Regions from separate parts of the Bradyrhizobium sp. USDA 4504 genome, predicted to be linked through region 3. Evidence: riboswitches for the same ligand, from Rfam matches in the RefSeq annotation. Region 3 holds a riboswitch; each other region holds the start of a gene.
What was found. A riboswitch is a leader RNA that binds a small molecule or an ion and turns the genes downstream of it on or off. The one in region 3 is predicted to bind cobalamin.
Positions count from the first base shown of each region.

Region 1: it holds a riboswitch for cobalamin, as region 3 does, so the genes downstream of both, ACVMB1_RS41755 (ribonucleoside-diphosphate reductase subunit alpha) here and metE (5-methyltetrahydropteroyltriglutamate--homocysteine S-methyltransferase) in region 3, are expected to answer to the same signal.
Region 2: it holds a riboswitch for cobalamin, as region 3 does, so the genes downstream of both, ACVMB1_RS07055 (DUF1636 family protein) here and metE (5-methyltetrahydropteroyltriglutamate--homocysteine S-methyltransferase) in region 3, are expected to answer to the same signal.
Region 4: it holds a riboswitch for cobalamin, as region 3 does, so the genes downstream of both, ACVMB1_RS29245 (TonB-dependent receptor) here and metE (5-methyltetrahydropteroyltriglutamate--homocysteine S-methyltransferase) in region 3, are expected to answer to the same signal.

Region 1 covers NZ_JBSSGV010000001.1:8,893,645-8,897,735, reverse strand. Annotated here, with positions in the region: gene ACVMB1_RS41755 (ribonucleoside-diphosphate reductase subunit alpha) at 1-1,330, opposite strand, end outside; cobalamin riboswitch at 1,492-1,706, opposite strand; gene ACVMB1_RS41750 (class I SAM-dependent methyltransferase) at 2,109-3,065, opposite strand; gene ACVMB1_RS41745 (nodulation protein NolB) at 3,244-3,456, opposite strand.
Region 2 covers NZ_JBSSGV010000001.1:1,631,489-1,635,579, reverse strand. Annotated here, with positions in the region: gene cobN (cobaltochelatase subunit CobN) at 1-787, opposite strand, end outside; gene cobW (cobalamin biosynthesis protein CobW) at 787-1,821, opposite strand; gene ACVMB1_RS07055 (DUF1636 family protein) at 1,818-2,192, opposite strand; cobalamin riboswitch at 2,287-2,498, opposite strand; gene cobO (cob(I)yrinic acid a,c-diamide adenosyltransferase) at 2,535-3,188, shown strand; gene ACVMB1_RS07045 (cobyric acid synthase) at 3,200-4,091, shown strand, end outside.
Region 3 covers NZ_JBSSGV010000001.1:624,679-628,769, reverse strand. Annotated here, with positions in the region: gene metE (5-methyltetrahydropteroyltriglutamate--homocysteine S-methyltransferase) at 1-1,701, opposite strand, end outside; cobalamin riboswitch at 1,804-2,003, opposite strand; gene ACVMB1_RS02625 (hypothetical protein) at 2,516-2,779, shown strand; gene ACVMB1_RS02620 (nodulate formation efficiency C protein) at 3,348-4,091, shown strand, end outside.
Region 4 covers NZ_JBSSGV010000001.1:6,195,045-6,199,135, forward strand. Annotated here, with positions in the region: gene ACVMB1_RS29245 (TonB-dependent receptor) at 1-1,887, opposite strand, end outside; cobalamin riboswitch at 1,996-2,191, opposite strand; gene ACVMB1_RS29250 (CobW family GTP-binding protein) at 2,419-3,348, opposite strand; gene ACVMB1_RS29255 (amidohydrolase family protein) at 3,350-4,091, opposite strand, start outside.

The DNA of each region.
Region 1 (4,091 bases), 8.3 Mb from region 3:
GGGCCATCACGCCTCGTTCCAGGGCATCCGGGCACGGCCCCCGCTCGCGCGCGAGCGTCACGGATGCCGCATCAGCATCGCGACGGATTTTCCGGAACATGTTCAGATTGAACGACTTGGCCACGACGCTTTCAATCGGAATGCTCTTGGCCTGCAGGAACGAGTGGAAGCCCATGACGCCAAGGCCGACGGAACGCTCACGCAAGGCGGCGTAGCGGGCACGCTTCATGACGCCCGGCGCCACCGTGATGAAGTGGGTCAGCACGTTGTCGAGGAAGCGCATGACGTCCTCGATGAAGCCAGGCTCCTCGTTCCACTGGTCCCAGGTCTCGAGGTTGAGCGACGACAGGCAGCACACGGCGGTACGCTCCTCGTCGCGATGATCGATGCCGGTCGGCAGGGTAATTTCGCTGCACAGGTTGGACGTTGAGACCTTGAGGCCGAGCTCGCGCTGGTGCTTGGGGAGCGCGCGGTTCACTGTATCGATGAACAAGAGATAAGGCTCCCCCGTCTGCAGCCGGTTCTCCAGGATGCGTTGCCACAGCTGGCGGGCGTCGATTTCGCGGATAACCTCCTTGGTCTTCGGACTGCGCAGAGCGAACGCAGTGCCGGCGCCTACGGCACGCATGAACTCATCGGTTACGTTGATGCCGTGATGCAGGTTGAGACTCTTGCGGTTGAAGTCGCCGGACGCCTTGCGGATCTCGAGGAACTCCTCGATCTCGGGATGGTGGATATCGAGATAGACCGCAGCCGAGCCGCGCCGTAACGAGCCCTGGCTGATCGCCAACGTCAGGCCGTCCATGACGTGGATGAACGGGATGATGCCTGAGGTAACGCCGCCCTTCACCTGCTCGCCGATCGAGCGAACATTGCCCCAGTAGGTGCCGATGCCGCCACCGTTAGAGGCAAGCCATACGTTCTCGTTCCAGGTGCCCACGATGCCTTCGAGCGAGTCCGACACCGAGTTAAGGAAGCAGGAAATCGGCAGGCCGCGCGTCGTGCCGCCGTTGGAGAGCACCGGTGTGGCTGGCATGAACCACAGCCGAGACATCGCATCGTAGAGACGTTGGGCATGCGCAACATCATCCGCGAAGGCGCAAGACACCCGCGCGAACATGTCCTGGATCATTTCGCCGGCGAGCAGATAACGGTCGCTCAGCGTCAGCTTGCCGAACGGCGTCAACAGGTCGTCGCGCGTCCGATCGAGCTTGAGATCGGCCGGCTTTGGCGATGGCGCAAGGGGGTACGGCAGCGGGGCCGGCGACGGCGGCGGCACAAGACACAACTCAGGCGCGCTGGGCTCTGCCTGCAATGGCTGCGACCTCACGCGCGCCGGCTCCTCAATGAGATGACCATGCTGATCGAAATCGTAAGACGGCGACATCGGCAACCCCGCGATGTTAGGCGGGGGGACTGCGCGGATGACTTGCGAGGAAACCGGTCAAACGTCTCCGGCTGCAAGCGACCCAACGGGGCACCCCGCCCGAGGACTTTCGTTCAGTCGCGGCAGGTCTCCTGGCTCGCGGGTCGCCGCGGCTGTCGGCCTTCCCGGCGCTGTGCTGCGCCAGTGACCATGATGACAACCGCTCGCCGCTTACAGTTGCGGGGGCAGCCCCGGAGTAGCCGTTCGGCGCACCGGGTTCCCTCTTAGCTTCCGACCTACAAAATGTTGGGGCCAGAAGACCGTGACTGGCTAGACATAGGCACTACTCGCCGGGATTGGTCAACTGGGGAGATCCAGATTGAAACGCAAAAACATACCGAAGCTCGGACGACTTTGTCGCCGCTGTCGGCTTCTGCTGCAGGTGATTGGATATGCCGTTGGGCTGCATTACCGGTTTCCGTCAAGCCTGCGCAAAGGTCGAGGGAATTCCTGGCTCGCACGTCGCATTGATGGAATCTAAGAAACGGCGCGTCAGTAGAGGAGCAATTCGGCCAGACGCTTGATTTGATTCGCAGCGCTCCTGCTCGCCGCGACCAATGGCATCTGGACGAATTCGTTATCCACTCGCGGGCGAACAACATCGGCTCTGGCGCGCCGTCGACCGGAATGGCCTTGCATCCAGCCCCGAACCGAATCGCGCTGCACAGTGGTCCCACGCCTGTCACGGCTCCAGCGCGACCTGCAAGCCCTCCTTACTTTCAACATGAACGTAACGGGGTCCGATCGGCCGTCCCCTGCCGCTGGCGACAGTGACAATGTCTTCCAAAGGCATGGCGCGCGCATCCGCCTCGGGGCGAGACAAGATCAGATCGGCGTGAAACAGCCCTTCCGATTCGAGGCCGGTGGCATCCACGCCAAGGGCCGCCAAGCTGGCCAAACAGCTCTCAAATTCTTCAGCATCGCGAAAGCGACGCTGGATAAACGTTGCGCCGGCAAGACGTTCTGTCACAAGACCACGGTTTGCGAACGTCGCGGCGAGCGATTCAAATGGGAACATTCGTAGCACGAAGGAGATGATCCATGGTTGCTTCTCTGCCGCATCGAGAATCTCGCCGAACGTCTTCTCGGTAACGTAGCCGATGCATCCGGTCGACATGATAACATCCACGGAGCGGAGAATGCGCGCGCTGTCCATCGATAGCGCCTCCTTTTCAAGGTCAGCGACAATGCCCTGCTCTAAAAGGCCAACATTCTTCGCATAGCTGACCGCCGCTGCCGACACATCGAGGCCGATAAAGCGTGCCAACCCGACATCAGGCCAGGCTGCATAGAAACTGCGATCGAGACTCACCAATGTCTCAGAGCTGATCGCTCTCATCTCACGCCGGGCGTAGCGGTGACGCAAGCCCGCGAAGGTCAGCGGAAAGCGATGCACCGCTGCATTGATACCGTACGAACAACCAACATCGAGCACGACGGGCTTGAGGCCGGTGGCCGAAGCTTTCGCTGCCAGTATTTGGCGCACAACCGGCTCAGCCACGTCCGGTATCATATAATCCAGGTCTCCGAGGACCGAGAAATATGCCCTCGGATCATCCGAAGCATAAATATCGTGGAATGCAGCTTTAGACCGATTGATGCGCGAGAAATCTATCCGCAACGCAATGTCTCCTCTCATTTGCAAGCAGCTCGACGGCTGTTGCCTTCGTACCCGCCTGCACTTTGGTTATATAGGGTGTAGGCCCTTACATCCGCCGATGCGGTAGCAGAAGTGGCAAGTGAACAAGCGCATCACCCCCCTCTGCGCGTCGCGGCGCGAGCGATCCTGCTGTTGTGCGAAGAAACCATCAGCCCGCTCAGCCCACCGATAGAAGCTTATTCAGAGATAAGCTGACGGCGCCGGCGCCCTTGGAGATGAGCGAAACCTGAATGACGCGATCGCCAACATCCCACAGGTTCGTCAAGGCCGAATCGAAATGATCCCTACCTTCCGGTTTACCTGCCGGATGCCAGGCGGTAGGCCCACGAAGCTGCACCTTGCTTCGAAGCTGCCTGCGCAAGACTATCATGAAACTGGTCCCGCACCGATAAACAGCCGCTGGAGAACCATTCAGCCGGGTTGAGAGAGGTCGAGGCAACGGCAGGCAACATGAGAAGAACCGTTTTGTCACGTGATGAGATTGGCACCTTCGTGAGCGCGAATGGGCCAGCACCCTAGAAACGCAAGCTGACCGAAAGCTGACGAGCCTTCGTCACCTGATGATCATCGAGCGCGAAACCAGTGCCCCATCTTGTGATGCTCCGGAGATCTTGCGAGATCGTTAGACCAAATCAACGAATGCTGCGGATCGGCAGACGGGAGGCCGTTAACTTGCACCAGGCCAAGTCAACGCAACCATACAAAGCTGACACCGGCATTGAAAATCCGTCCGGCCTTACTGGCAAGGCCATGTCATCAATCGTGTCGAAATCGTCTGAGCGCCGTCAGCTTCTCGAAAGCTTGTCCGTCCTAGCATACGGCGTGAAGACGGCGGTGTCCCCATGGATGGTCGCGGAACTGAGCGCTGGAGGCGCACCGAGCAACAGGATGCAAGTGGTAGGACCTGTTGAACTCTGCCGCTCAACACTCCTTGTTCGTCGCGATCTCGGGCCGCAACTAGGTGACCGTCTTGTGGTGCACCCTTAAATCGGAGAACGTATAATG
Region 2 (4,091 bases), 1.0 Mb from region 3:
TCGCATTGACGATCGCCGCTGGAGCGCATTGCGCAAACTGAGCGCGCAGCCAATCGGCCACGCCCGCCGCCTTCAGCGAGGTGACGAACACACCGTGGGCATCAAAGCCCCTCTCACGCAATGCATCGATCAATGCATCGACCGGCGCCGTATCGCCTGCCGCGAGGTAGGAACGATAGAACGTCACCAGCACGCGCGGCCGGCCGTCCGGTGCCGGCAACGCCGTGATGGCACCGCGCCGGGAATCGTAGACGCCGATCTCGGGAAGATCGATCTCGCCGACCACCGGCCCGGCATAGAGTCCGGACGCCAGCGCCAGTTGCGCGATCACGGCCTGCGCGGCAACCGGGCCGCCCTTGTCGCACAGCACCTTCAGACGGCGCAGCGTCGAGACCGGCAAGGTCGAGAATTCATCGAGCCGCAGATCGTCGCGGCCATCCGCCGGCAGCACCACCAGGGCAATGCCGCGCTCCTTCGCCAGCCGATGCACCGCGGCCAGCCCGTATGACCAATAGGGCTCGCCGCCGATCAGCCGCACCAGAATGCCGCGGGCGTGCGAGAGCGTCCGCTCGATATAGGTATCGACCGACAGCGGATGGCGCAGCTCCGCGAGATTGGCGAGCCGCAGCGACGGCAGCGCAGCACGGCCGCGCCGCCAGCCGGCCGCGAAGGCAGCAAGATCGCTGTCGGAAAACGACAACACCACGAGATCGGCCGGATCCTGGCCGAGGTCCCTTGGCGTCGCGGTCTCATCAAGGCCGCGGCTCTCGCGGAAGACGACGTGCATCAGACACCAAGCCGTGCCCTGATCGCGGCTTCATCGATGTCGGCATGTTCGCCGATCACGACGAGCTTCGACTGCCGCGCCCGGGCGCCCCAGGGCATGTCGAACTGATGCCGCACCCGCTCGCCGACCGATTGCACCAACAGCCGCATCGGCTTGCCTTCGACCGCGATGTAGCCCTTGGCGCGCAGCACGTTCTGCTCGCGCGCCAGCCCCTTGATCGAGGCGACCAGCGCGTCGACATCCGAAACTTCCGGAAGATCGATCACGACGGAATTGAAATCGTCGTGCTCGTGTTCCTCCTCGCCATCGTGATGCGACGGCCGCGCCGCGAGATCGCTTTCCGCCGCCGCCCCGAGCCCGAGGATCACGCGCGCGTCGATCGTGCCGTCGACGACGGGCAACATCGGCACCTCGCGCGGCATCTCGGCCGCGATCACCTCTTTCGCTGCCTTGATCCCCTCCGCCCCCGCGAGGTCCGCCTTGGTCAGCAGCACGATATCGGCACATGCGATCTGGTCCTCGAACACTTCCGACAGCGGCGTCTCGTGGTCGAGATTGTCGTCCGCCGCACGCTGCGCATCCACCGCGGCCGGATCAGGCGCAAAACGGCCGGCGGCGACGGCCTCGGCGTCGGCGAGCGCGATCACGCCGTCGACCGTGATCCGCGAACGGATCTCCGGCCAGTCGAACGCTTTCAGCAGCGGCTTCGGCAGCGCGAGCCCGGAAGTTTCGATCACGATGTGATCGGGCTTCACGTTCCGCGCCAGCAACTGCTCCATCGCCGGGATGAAATCGTCGGCGACGGTGCAGCAGATACAGCCATTGGCGAGTTCGACGATGTTCTCGGCCGGACAATTGGCGTCGGCGCACGACTTCAGGATGTCGCCGTCGACGCCTTCGCTGCCGAATTCGTTGACCAGCACCGCGAGCTTCTTGCCGTTGGCATTGCGGATCAGATGCTGGATCAGTGTCGTCTTGCCGGAGCCGAGAAAGCCGGTCACGACGGTGACCGGAATTTTGGCGAGCGTGGTCATTCTGCGGCCTCCGGCACGACGGGAAGAGGTGGAATGCGGGCGAGCGATTGCTTGCGGAAGATTTCCGGACGGCTGCGCCACGGCACGATGCCGTCGGGCGCCGCCGCATAGGCGGAGGCACCGGCGATCACATCCGCGGCATTATCAGCGGACAGTCGGCCGTAGACATAGGACCAGCGCCCCGGCGCGCTGAGCGCGACCGAGCAACCCTGGCTGCAGGCCGACAGGCATGCGACGGGAACCAGATTGACGTCATCAGGCACGCCGGCCTCGACAAGCGCGGCATGCAGGCGTGCACCGGGCGCGAGCTCACCTTCCGCCGGCGTCTGGCCGGCGCGGCAGGTGATGCAGACATGAAGTGTAACGCTCATCGCCCTTCCTGGATTGACAGCGGGAAGCGATGAGGCACACGAACCGATTTTGGACAGGTTCGTTCCCCGTCGCGGAACACCCCGTCCGCCGGTTTCACAACATGCTGCGTTGGCAGGTCTCCCGGCTTGCGGAGCAGGTTTTACCCTTCGATGCCCACCTTCCCGACTCCGTATGGAATCAGTGGCTTGGGCATCTCTCCGGTCACGGTCGCGGGGGCGGCTGCGCTTCGGGCCCGATTTAGCGGAGCCCTATCGCATTCCCTCTTCGCCTGTCGTAGGACAGGAACCGACGCAGGACCACCATTCGTCCAAGCCTCGCACTTGTCAAGCCGAAGGAATGTGATGACTTCTGATGGAAAGGACGCTGAAGACGGCGCCGTCGGCACCGATCTTTCGCCGGATGCGCGCTACGCGGACAAGATGGCGAAAAAGAAGGCCGCCCGCGACCGCATCATGGCGACCAAGAGCGGTGAAAAGGGCCTGATCATCGTCCATACCGGCGCCGGCAAAGGAAAATCCTCCTCCGCGTTCGGCATGATCGTGCGCTGTGTGGCGCACGGCTTTCCCTGCGCCGTGGTGCAGTTCATCAAGGGCGCCTGGGATACCGGCGAGCGCCGCCTGCTCACCGGGCATTTCGGCGATCTCTGTCAATTTCACGCCATGGGCGAAGGCTTTACCTGGGAGACGCAGGATCGCGCCCGCGACATCGCGGCAGCGCAAGCCGGCTGGGAAAAGGCCAAGCAGCTGATCGCAGACCCGAGCCTGCGCATGGTCGTGCTCGACGAGATCAACATCGCGCTACGCTACGACTACCTCGCGATCGCCGACGTCGTCGAGTTCCTGACTACGTCGAAGCCGCCGATGACCCATGTCGTGCTCACCGGGCGCAATGCCAAGGAGGAGCTGATCGAGATTGCCGACCTCGTCACCGAGATGACGCTGGTGAAGCATCCGTTCCGCTCCGGTATCAAGGCCCAGCCGGGCGTCGAGTTCTGACAGACATCACGATGGCGCGCGCATTGATGATCCAGGGAGCCGGCTCGGACGTGGGCAAATCGCTCATCGTCGCCGGCCTCGCGCGCGCCGCGAGACGACGCGGCCTGCGCGTGCTGCCGTTCAAGCCGCAGAACATGTCGAACAACGCCGCGGTGACCGTCGACGGCGGCGAGATCGGCCGCGCACAGGCGTTGCAGGCGCTCGCCGCCGGCGTCGAGCCGCACACCGACATGAATCCAGTGCTTCTGAAGCCCGAAACCGATGTCGGCGCCCAGATCATCGTGCACGGCAAACGGATCGCCACCGCACGGGCGCGCGAATATGCCGGCATGAAACCATCGCTGATGGGCGCGGTGCTGGAGAGTTTTGCGCGCCTGAAGCAGCGCGCCGATCTGGTGCTGGTCGAGGGCGCCGGCAGCCCCGCCGAGGTCAACTTACGCAAGTCCGATATCGCCAATATGGGGTTTGCACGCCGGGCCAACGTGCCCGTGGTGCTGGTCGGCGACATCGACCGCGGCGGCGTGATCGCGCAACTCGTCGGCATCAAGACGGTGATCGACCCTGACGATGCGGCGATGATCCAGGGCTTCGTCATCAACAAATTCCGCGGCGATCCGTCGCTGTTCGATGACGGCTATCGCTTGATCGAAGAGCGCACCGCCTGGCGCGGATTTGGCGTGCTGCCCTGGTTCGTCCGCGCCGGCGAGCTTCCGGCCGAAGATGCGCTCGGGCTCGGCGAGGCGCGCAAGCCCGGCCAGTGCAAGATCGCGTTCCTTGCGCTGTCGCGGATTGCCAATTTCGACGACCTCGATCCGCTGAAGCTCGAGCCCGGCGTCGATCTCGTGATGGTACGTCCGGGCGAAGCCATCCCGGGTGATGCGAAGCTCGTCATCCTGCCCGGCT
Region 3 (4,091 bases):
GTTGGTTAGTGATTGCGCGTAGCGCCACCAGTCCACGGTGATCGGCTTCGGCCGCGAGACGTCGCCAAACAGGATCGGTGGCCGAACGCAGCGCGAGCCATAGGATTGTACCCAGCCGTTTTTGGTAAATGCGAAGCCGGCGAGTTGCTCGCCGAAGTACTGCACCATGTCATTGCGCTCAAACTCGCCGTGCACGAGCACGTCCAGGCCAATGTCCTCCTGCCAACGGACAACACGCGCAGTCTCCTCCTTGAGAAACTTGTCGTATTGCCCGTCGCTCATCGAGCCTCTCGCGTGCGCCGCGCGGGCATTACGCACCTCTGCGGTCTGCGGAAACGATCCGATCGTCGTGGTCGGAAACGCCGGCAGTTTGAAGCGCTTGCGTTGGATCTCGGCACGGCTGGCAAATGGGCTGACGCGCCGTCGCATGGTCTGATTGATCGCACTCATCCGGACGGCGACATTGGCGTCACGGATCTTCGGGGAAGTTCCGCGGCGGGTGGTAACGCGCTCCGATTCCGCAAGAGCGTCGGCAACATCCTGATCGCCTGCGAGTGCCCGTGCCAAGGTCGCAAGCTCGCGAATCTTCTGAACCGAGAACGCAAGCCAGCTCTTGACATCGGAGGCAAGTTCCGTTTCGAGTTCAACATCGACCGGCACGTGAAGCAGCGAACAGGATGGGGCGATCTGTACGCGATCCTTGCCGAGCTTCGCAATGGCGGGATCGAGCCGCTGGCGCAGCGCCGACAAATTCGTCCGCCACACATTGCGACCGTCTATCACGCCGAGTGACATGACGAGTTCACTTCGCCCGGCAGCAATGATCTGATCCAATAACTCCGGCGCCCGAACCAGATCGACATGCAGGCCGGCAACAGGTAGGCGCAAGGCGGTGTGAAGATTGTCGCCAAGGTGGCCAAAATAGCTGGCAACCATGATCTTGATGGCCGGCCCTTCCTTGGCGAGCCGGTCATAGGCATGCAGCAAAGATTTTTTTGCCCCCTGATCCAGATCAAGGACCATACAGGGCTCGTCAAATTGAACCCATTCTGCTCCGCGTTTGGCCAATTCCTGCAGAACCTTGATATAGATCGGTATCAGGTCATCCAGGAGTGACAGTGGCTGGATCGCGGGATCCGCACTCTTGCCTAGCTTCAAGAAAGTGGCCGGACCGATCAGGACAGGGCGCGTCTGAAAGCCAAGGGCCTTGGCTTCCTCATACTCCTCGATAGGCTTGCGAGAGGAGAGTCTGAAAGTCTGCCCCCGATGAAATTCCGGAACCATGTAGTGGTAGTTGGTATCGAACCACTTGGTCATCTCCTGCGCGGGTGCGCCATAGCCGCGAGGTCCGTGACCGCAACTCGCATCCTGACTGCCGCTTTGTGAACCGCGTGCCATGGCGAAATACGTCTTGAGAGAAGCAGGCTCGGCTTTCGAGGCATAGACTTCCGGGATGGCGCCGACCATGACACTGGTGTCGAGCACCTGATCGTATAGCGAGAAATCGTTCGACGGAATGATGGTGACACCGAGGGATTTCTGGCGCGCCCAGTTCGCCGCACGTAGGCCGGCTGCGTCCTCGAGCAATTGCTGTTCGCTGATTCTTCCGGCCCAATAGCTTTCGAGCGCGAGTTTAAGCTCGCGTCTTGGACCGATGCGCGGCGTTCCGAGCGTGGCAACCGGAAGCGAGAGAAGAGACATAGCGTTAACCCCATGTTGGGGGCAAAGGCCATGGCGGACGCAGGCAGGAGACGTCGCGCGAGCGACGGCTGCTTGGCGCACCACCGGGACACCCCGCCCGTGGACGAACATATTGTCGGGGCAGGTCTCCTGGCTCGCGGGTCATCGCCACTGTCCGGCCTTCCCGAAGCCGCGCAGGCTTCAGTGACTCTGTTGGACAGCGGCTCGCCGCTCACAGTTGCGGGGGCAGCGCCGGCATCACCGGCTTCCCTCTTAGCTCCGGATCAAGCAGGAACCGGAGCACCTCGACGACTTGGATTATCGGCAAGACAACTCCGCCGTCAACCTCTCAAATTGATGCTGCGACGTCTCCTACGTGTTGACGATGCACGGCCACTCTTGATCGCGACGTTGAAGCCACTCTCCAATCACAGATATCGGGGTGACCATCTGCGAGGCGCGTTGGCGTCGGACCGCGTGTCAGATCATGGAAGAGACGAATGCGGCCTGGGCGATGAAGGTCACGGTGCCGAGACAGGACGCTCTTCACGCGATCCAGCTTTCAAACATTCATCGAGCACCCTTCGATAAGTCCCCCTTTCTCCACCAACAACCAGTGTGAATAGGCGCGCTATACGCTAAATCCGCCGGCATACTCAGCGAGCATGTTGATCTACGACCAATCCTGGTAGGCGCCATGCGGACGTTTTTTGGCGATACTGCGAAAAGTAAGCATAGTGAATCACCAACGAAAAGAGTAGCTCGCAATGAAAATGGCTGTTTGGAGTGCCCTCGGCGTCTTTGCTGCTGCCGTCTTTGCGGTCGGCCTGTTCGGGTGGATAGCAAGGCCACTTATGAACCCGGCCGTCAGACAGATGCTCTCGAACGTTTTGAGCAGTTCAAGCCGAAGCTAGCTCAACCCGAGGGGCTTGGCCTTCTTGCCCGGTCGGTACGACTGCATGGAAGCGCGGCTCTTCCAAATGTTGACTACGGCGACGAACTGATAGACGCCGGTCACGAAGCGGGCCATCACGCGAGCGGCGAATGTCGTCGTCCCATCGTCTGCCTGACTTTTGAACTTGCGAGCGCCAATTCCTAATCGCTCGCCGCTGATGGGCGGCTTCGCCTCGTTGTGGCCATAAAGCGCCTTGCACAACCGGTTGAGGCACTCTCGACCTTGGCAGCAGCGGCAACGACCCCGGACCACACCGGTTCGATGGCGGCAAACCTGCACTCAATTGTCGTCTGGCTTCTGGCAGCGAGGCTTTCAAAACTGCGCTGCTCGGAGATCCAGTGCGTGACAGGAATGAGCCACGAAAGTCGCTGCGAATAGGCTTAATGGCAACATAAATAAGGTGCGCAGGTCGGGAAGTCGACAAAGGCGGCACAAATCTGGTGCGAACTGCCTGCTATTGCCTGGCACGAAGAATGCAAGTCCTCGCTTGCCCAGGCTTCTCCTCCTGGGCTGGTCCAGCATTGCAAGTTGAAGCTTTGGCTGACCACTGAAGTTAGCGGCGCGTGACATCGAGGGACAGCGCCTGCTTGCGCGGGACATCAGCAGGTGCTCGCGTCACGTTGCCGCTAACTTCTAGCGATCTCGTAGAGCACGTCGAAGATTGTCCGCTTTGGAATTGACGCGTGGATGAGAACCAGATGGGCCGGCAGCAATGAAGAGAATGTCTGGAACGCGCGTGCTTTGGTTCTGTCTCGGTCGATCGCTGATCTGCCTGGCCGGGCTGGCAGCGACAAACAGCAACGTTCGCGCCAACGACAGCGCGCTTGTCGAAAGGGTCAAGTCAACGTGGCGAGCGCAAGACGGCGAGACTATAGAACAAATCATCTCCAAGGTCTCGAAGGTGGCTCACTTCGTCCCTCGGTCGTGGGGAGTCGCTGAAGGAATTGACCGAACAGAGTATGTGTACTTTTCGTGGACCAGGCACCAAGACAACAAATCAGACGAACAGTACGCAATCACTTGGAAGATCGCGACCGACGGAACGATCAGACTTGCGTCGCCATATGCCAAGCCGATTGAATTGGGCTGGCGCGCCTTTGCGCTCTCGTTGATCGCCAGTGAGGTCACCGATGGCGAAAGGGACGCAAATCTTCGCTTTCTGCACGATCCTGTTAACTTCAACTTCGTAACGACCGCACAAGGCAAGCTCGGCAATCTTCTGCGGCACGGCCGGTGCCATATCATTGAGCCCGTTGCGGTGGATTACGCGGCGAAACCGAATGACAAACCGACGAAAAAGGGTGATCTTTGGCGCGTTCTGCTTTTGGTGAACTGCAAGATCCCAGGGCCCCATTATTTTACTCGCAACGGCGTCATCGCTTTCGAGAAAAGCGAAGGACAAGATTGGGAGCCTCAATCTTTTTTTGCCAAACGTATCGCAGCCTTTCCTGCAGGC
Region 4 (4,091 bases), 5.6 Mb from region 3:
GGCGTCGACGCGCCAGCCGTCGCTCAGTGCGAGCCCGATCGATCCTTCGACCCCGCGGGATGATTGCTGGCCGATCTGCAATGCCAGGCCGCCGGTGGGATTGCCGGGATCGGGAATCGTGAGCCCGGTCTTGACGATCTCGTAGGCAGCCAGCGTCCACTCGCCGCGGCCGCCCCAGAACGATTGCTTGACCCCGATCTCGGTCTGCTTGCCGGTCGCAAGCTGGAATGTCTTCTGCGTGGTCGACAGTGAGATCAGATTGCTGACCGGATCGACGCCGACCGCGTACTGGCCATAGAACGCGAGGTTCTTGATCGGCTCGTAAACGAGGCCCGCGCGCCAGCTAGTGCCCGATAGCGTCGTCTCAAAACTGTTTGCCGGCGTCTTGTAGTCGGTGCGGTCCACTTCGGGGCGATCATACCTGACCCCGGTCACCAGCGACAACTGATCGGTCAGCGAGAGCCGATCCTCGGCGAACAGCGCGTATTGATTGACGATCGCGTTGAAGCCCGGCGTGGTCGCCGTCGTCGTGGCGAAGAACGATCCGGGATCGAACACATAAGGATTGACCGACGACGCGCCGCCATAGGGCGAGTTGTTGGTATGGGTGAAGTCGATCCGGTTGACGTCGAACCCGGCGACGACCTGGTTCGCAAGGCCGAACACGTGGCCGCTGAAGGTCGTATCCATCCGGTTGCCGAGCTGCTTCTGGTCGTGGAATATCTCGATATAGCTCGTGCGATCGATCAGCTGGGTCTTCGGATTCCAGGTGTAGTTCTCGATGTCGCGCCAGTGCCGCTCGCTGGTCAGGTAATACAGCGTGTTGTTGACCTTGATGCCGTCGGCGACGTCCCACTCGGTCTTGAACCGGGTCCAGCTGTCCTGATAGCGGATCGCGCTGTCCGCTGCATTGTAGTTCTTGAAGCGCAGCGCGTCCTGGATCGCGCCGTTGATCAGCGGCGTGCCGAAATAGCGCGACGGGCTGCGATCGCCGTAATCTTCCGAGAGCGTGAAGGCGAGATTGTCCGACGCCTGCACCCGCACGGCAGCGGAGACCACCGCGTTCGAGGTCTTGTCGCGATCGACCCAGCTGTCCGACATGTTGCCGGTGGCGTTGATGCGGTACGACACATTGGGATTGATCGGACCGGTGCTGTCCACCGAGAGCCGCCGCGTCATGTTGCTGTCGAGCGAAACCTCGGCCTCGTTATAGGGCGTGCTCTGCGGCTTCTTCGGAATCACGTTGATGACGCCGCCGATCGCGCCTTCGCCGTACAGCACCGAGGCCGGGCCGCGCAGCACTTCGATGCGCTGCGTCGACCAGGTGTCATAGGGGAACGTCAGCGTGCCGGAGCCGATATAGAAGCGCGTGCCGTCATACAGCGTCATCACCGAGTTGCTGCCGGCAAAGCCGCGGGTGCTGAACGACAGGCCGCCATTGCCTGGCGCCGGCGTTGCGACGAACCCGGCCGCGTCCTGGGTGACGGCATCGAGCACATTATGCTGGCCGCGTTCAGCGATGGTCTGCGCCGTGATGATCTCGACGCTGGCCGGCGTCTGCAGCGGCGTCAGGTTGAGACGACTGCCGGTGCCGCCCTGCGTGGTGGCATTGAGCGTCGGCGATGCCGATCCCGGTACGCCCGACGCCGCGACGCGCGGGGCGTTGCCGGCTGTTGCAGGCCTCGGCCGTGGCCGCGCCGCAGCGGTCATGTCACGGCTGCGCGCCGCAGGCTTCGGCTTTGGCGCAGCGGAAGGCGCGACCTCAATCGGATCGAGCCTGGTTGGTGGCGGCGTTTGTGCCGAGCCTTCGGCCGGCAACAACAATGATGACAGGGAGCAGAGAAGACCGAGGCGCCATTTGCGCGCAACGGGAGAGGACGGAGACATGAAAAGGACTCGCGGTAACGTGGCACGTCACCGCGAACGTGGACTGGCGCATTGCCAAAAAAGGCAGTGCTCCGATCCCACCAGGACGCCCCCGCCCGATGTGCTCGCGTGTGACCACGACTGACGGCAGGTCTCCTGGCTCACGGGTCATCGCCTGTCGACGCCTTCCCGGGCCTGATGGCCCAGTGGCAAATTGACGAAAGGCTCGCCGTTTACAGTTGCGGGGACAGCTGCGGCATTGGGGTTACCCTCGCACCGCATTCCCTTTTGATCCCCGAAGGGAACCGTCGGCAAAAACGATAGGTGCTGGCTGCAGAGCTGTCAATTCGATGCGATTGTCGCAGACCTGCTTTGCGGGTGATGCTGCGGCGATGACACAGCGACGTCGAGGGCTGACGCCGAAAAGCAACCCGTCATCCTGAGGAGCGCGGCACGCGCGTCTCGAAGGATGCACGGCCCGGCTGGCGGCCGATTCATCCTTCGAGACGCCGCTTCGCGGCTCCTCAGGATGACGGGAAACGTAGGTTCGCGTCACTGAGCCTCGACGCATCCCTGCATCACCTCATCAATCTCCGCGCGCGACAGCGCACCCATCTCGGCGATGAACACGATGCGCGTGCGCGGCACGCCGGGCGACGGGACGCCGCCCGCAGCCAAGGTCGCGCGGCCGCCGGCGAGTTGAAGCACGGTCAGCCGCCCGGGCTGCTCCACCGTCTCGAACAATCCCTTCGCCCGCGCCAGCTTCGGCGCCAGTCTGCCGATCGCCTGCTGCAAGCGCGGCAGCACGACGGGCCGCTCCGAGGTCCAGCTCAGCGTGTCGAAGCGATCGGACGACGGCCGTCGCGGCGCGGTCTCGCGCGGCGCCGACACATGATCGAGGTCCGCTGGGAACAGCAGCGCGGCCGGCACCTCGCCATGCAAGGCATCGACCACCACGGCCGCCGGACGCACCGCGCGCACGGCGTCGCGGATCGCGGCGCACGCAGCGGCGTCAGTCAGATCGACCTTGCTCAGCGCCACCACATCCGCCGCCCGGAGCTGCGAGCGCAGCAGCGCATCGTTCAGCATCGCCGCAGGCTGCGTCGCGTCGACCACGCACAGCACGGTCTCCAGCGGCGCCTCCTTCCAGATCACGGGATCCATCAGGTTGCGCACGATGTCGGCGGGATCGGCGATCCCGCTGGTCTCGATCACGATGAATTCGGGACGCGGATCACGCCGCAGCAACGTGGCGAGCGTGCGCAGCAGGTCGCCCTCCAGCGTGCAGCAGATGCAGCCATTGCTCAGGCTGACCACGCCGTCGCTGGCGCCGGCGATCAGCTCGGCGTCGATATTGATCGCACCGAAATCGTTGACCACGGCGGCGATGCGCCGCCCTTGCGCATGCGCCAGCAGATGGTTGACGACCGTGGTCTTGCCCGCCCCGAGGAAGCCCGCGACCAGCAGGATCGGGACCGGCACCTCAGCCCCCCGTGATAGGCCGGCGCACCGGCCGGCCGGGACGCGCCGCGACATCGAGCACACCATCGCTGATCAGCGGCTGGCCGCTGACCACGAGATGCCGCACGCCCTCCGCCGGACGATTCATCGCCGAGAAGGTCGCGCGATCGCTCAGCGTCTCGTAGTCGAACACCACAACATCGGCGTCGGCGCCGACCTGCAGCCGGCCCTTGGCCCGCATCGCCGGCGTGCTCGCCGACAGGATCTCGGCCGGGATCAGCGCGCATTTGCGGATGCCCTCGAGCAGCGACACTTTCTTGCGCTCGCGCACCCATTCACGGATGAAGCGGGTGAAGCAGCCGGCCGAGCGCGGATGCGAGGTGGCATCGTCGGGCAGCGGCCAGGCGTCGCCGCTGTAGGGGCGGCCGTCCGACAGCGTCCACGGCATCGCGTCGGAGGCGATCGCGCCGCCCGGATACAGCACCGCCATATCGAGCAGATCGCGATGATGCGCGTTGTTCTCGATGTCGAGCACATGCCACAGCACCAAGGTCGAGGGCTCTTCGGCCTGTGCCGCCAGCAGCTCCTCGCGGCTGCCGAAGCGGTGACCGTCGGTCACGCGCTGCACCGAATCGTAGCCGAGGCCGTTGCGCTCCTCGAATTTCGGATCGCTGAAGAAGGTCGCCGCCAGCACGGTCGAGCCGGTGCCGTAGGGATAGGCCTCCACCGTGATCGGCAGGCCCTGCGCCTGCGCTTTCGCGATC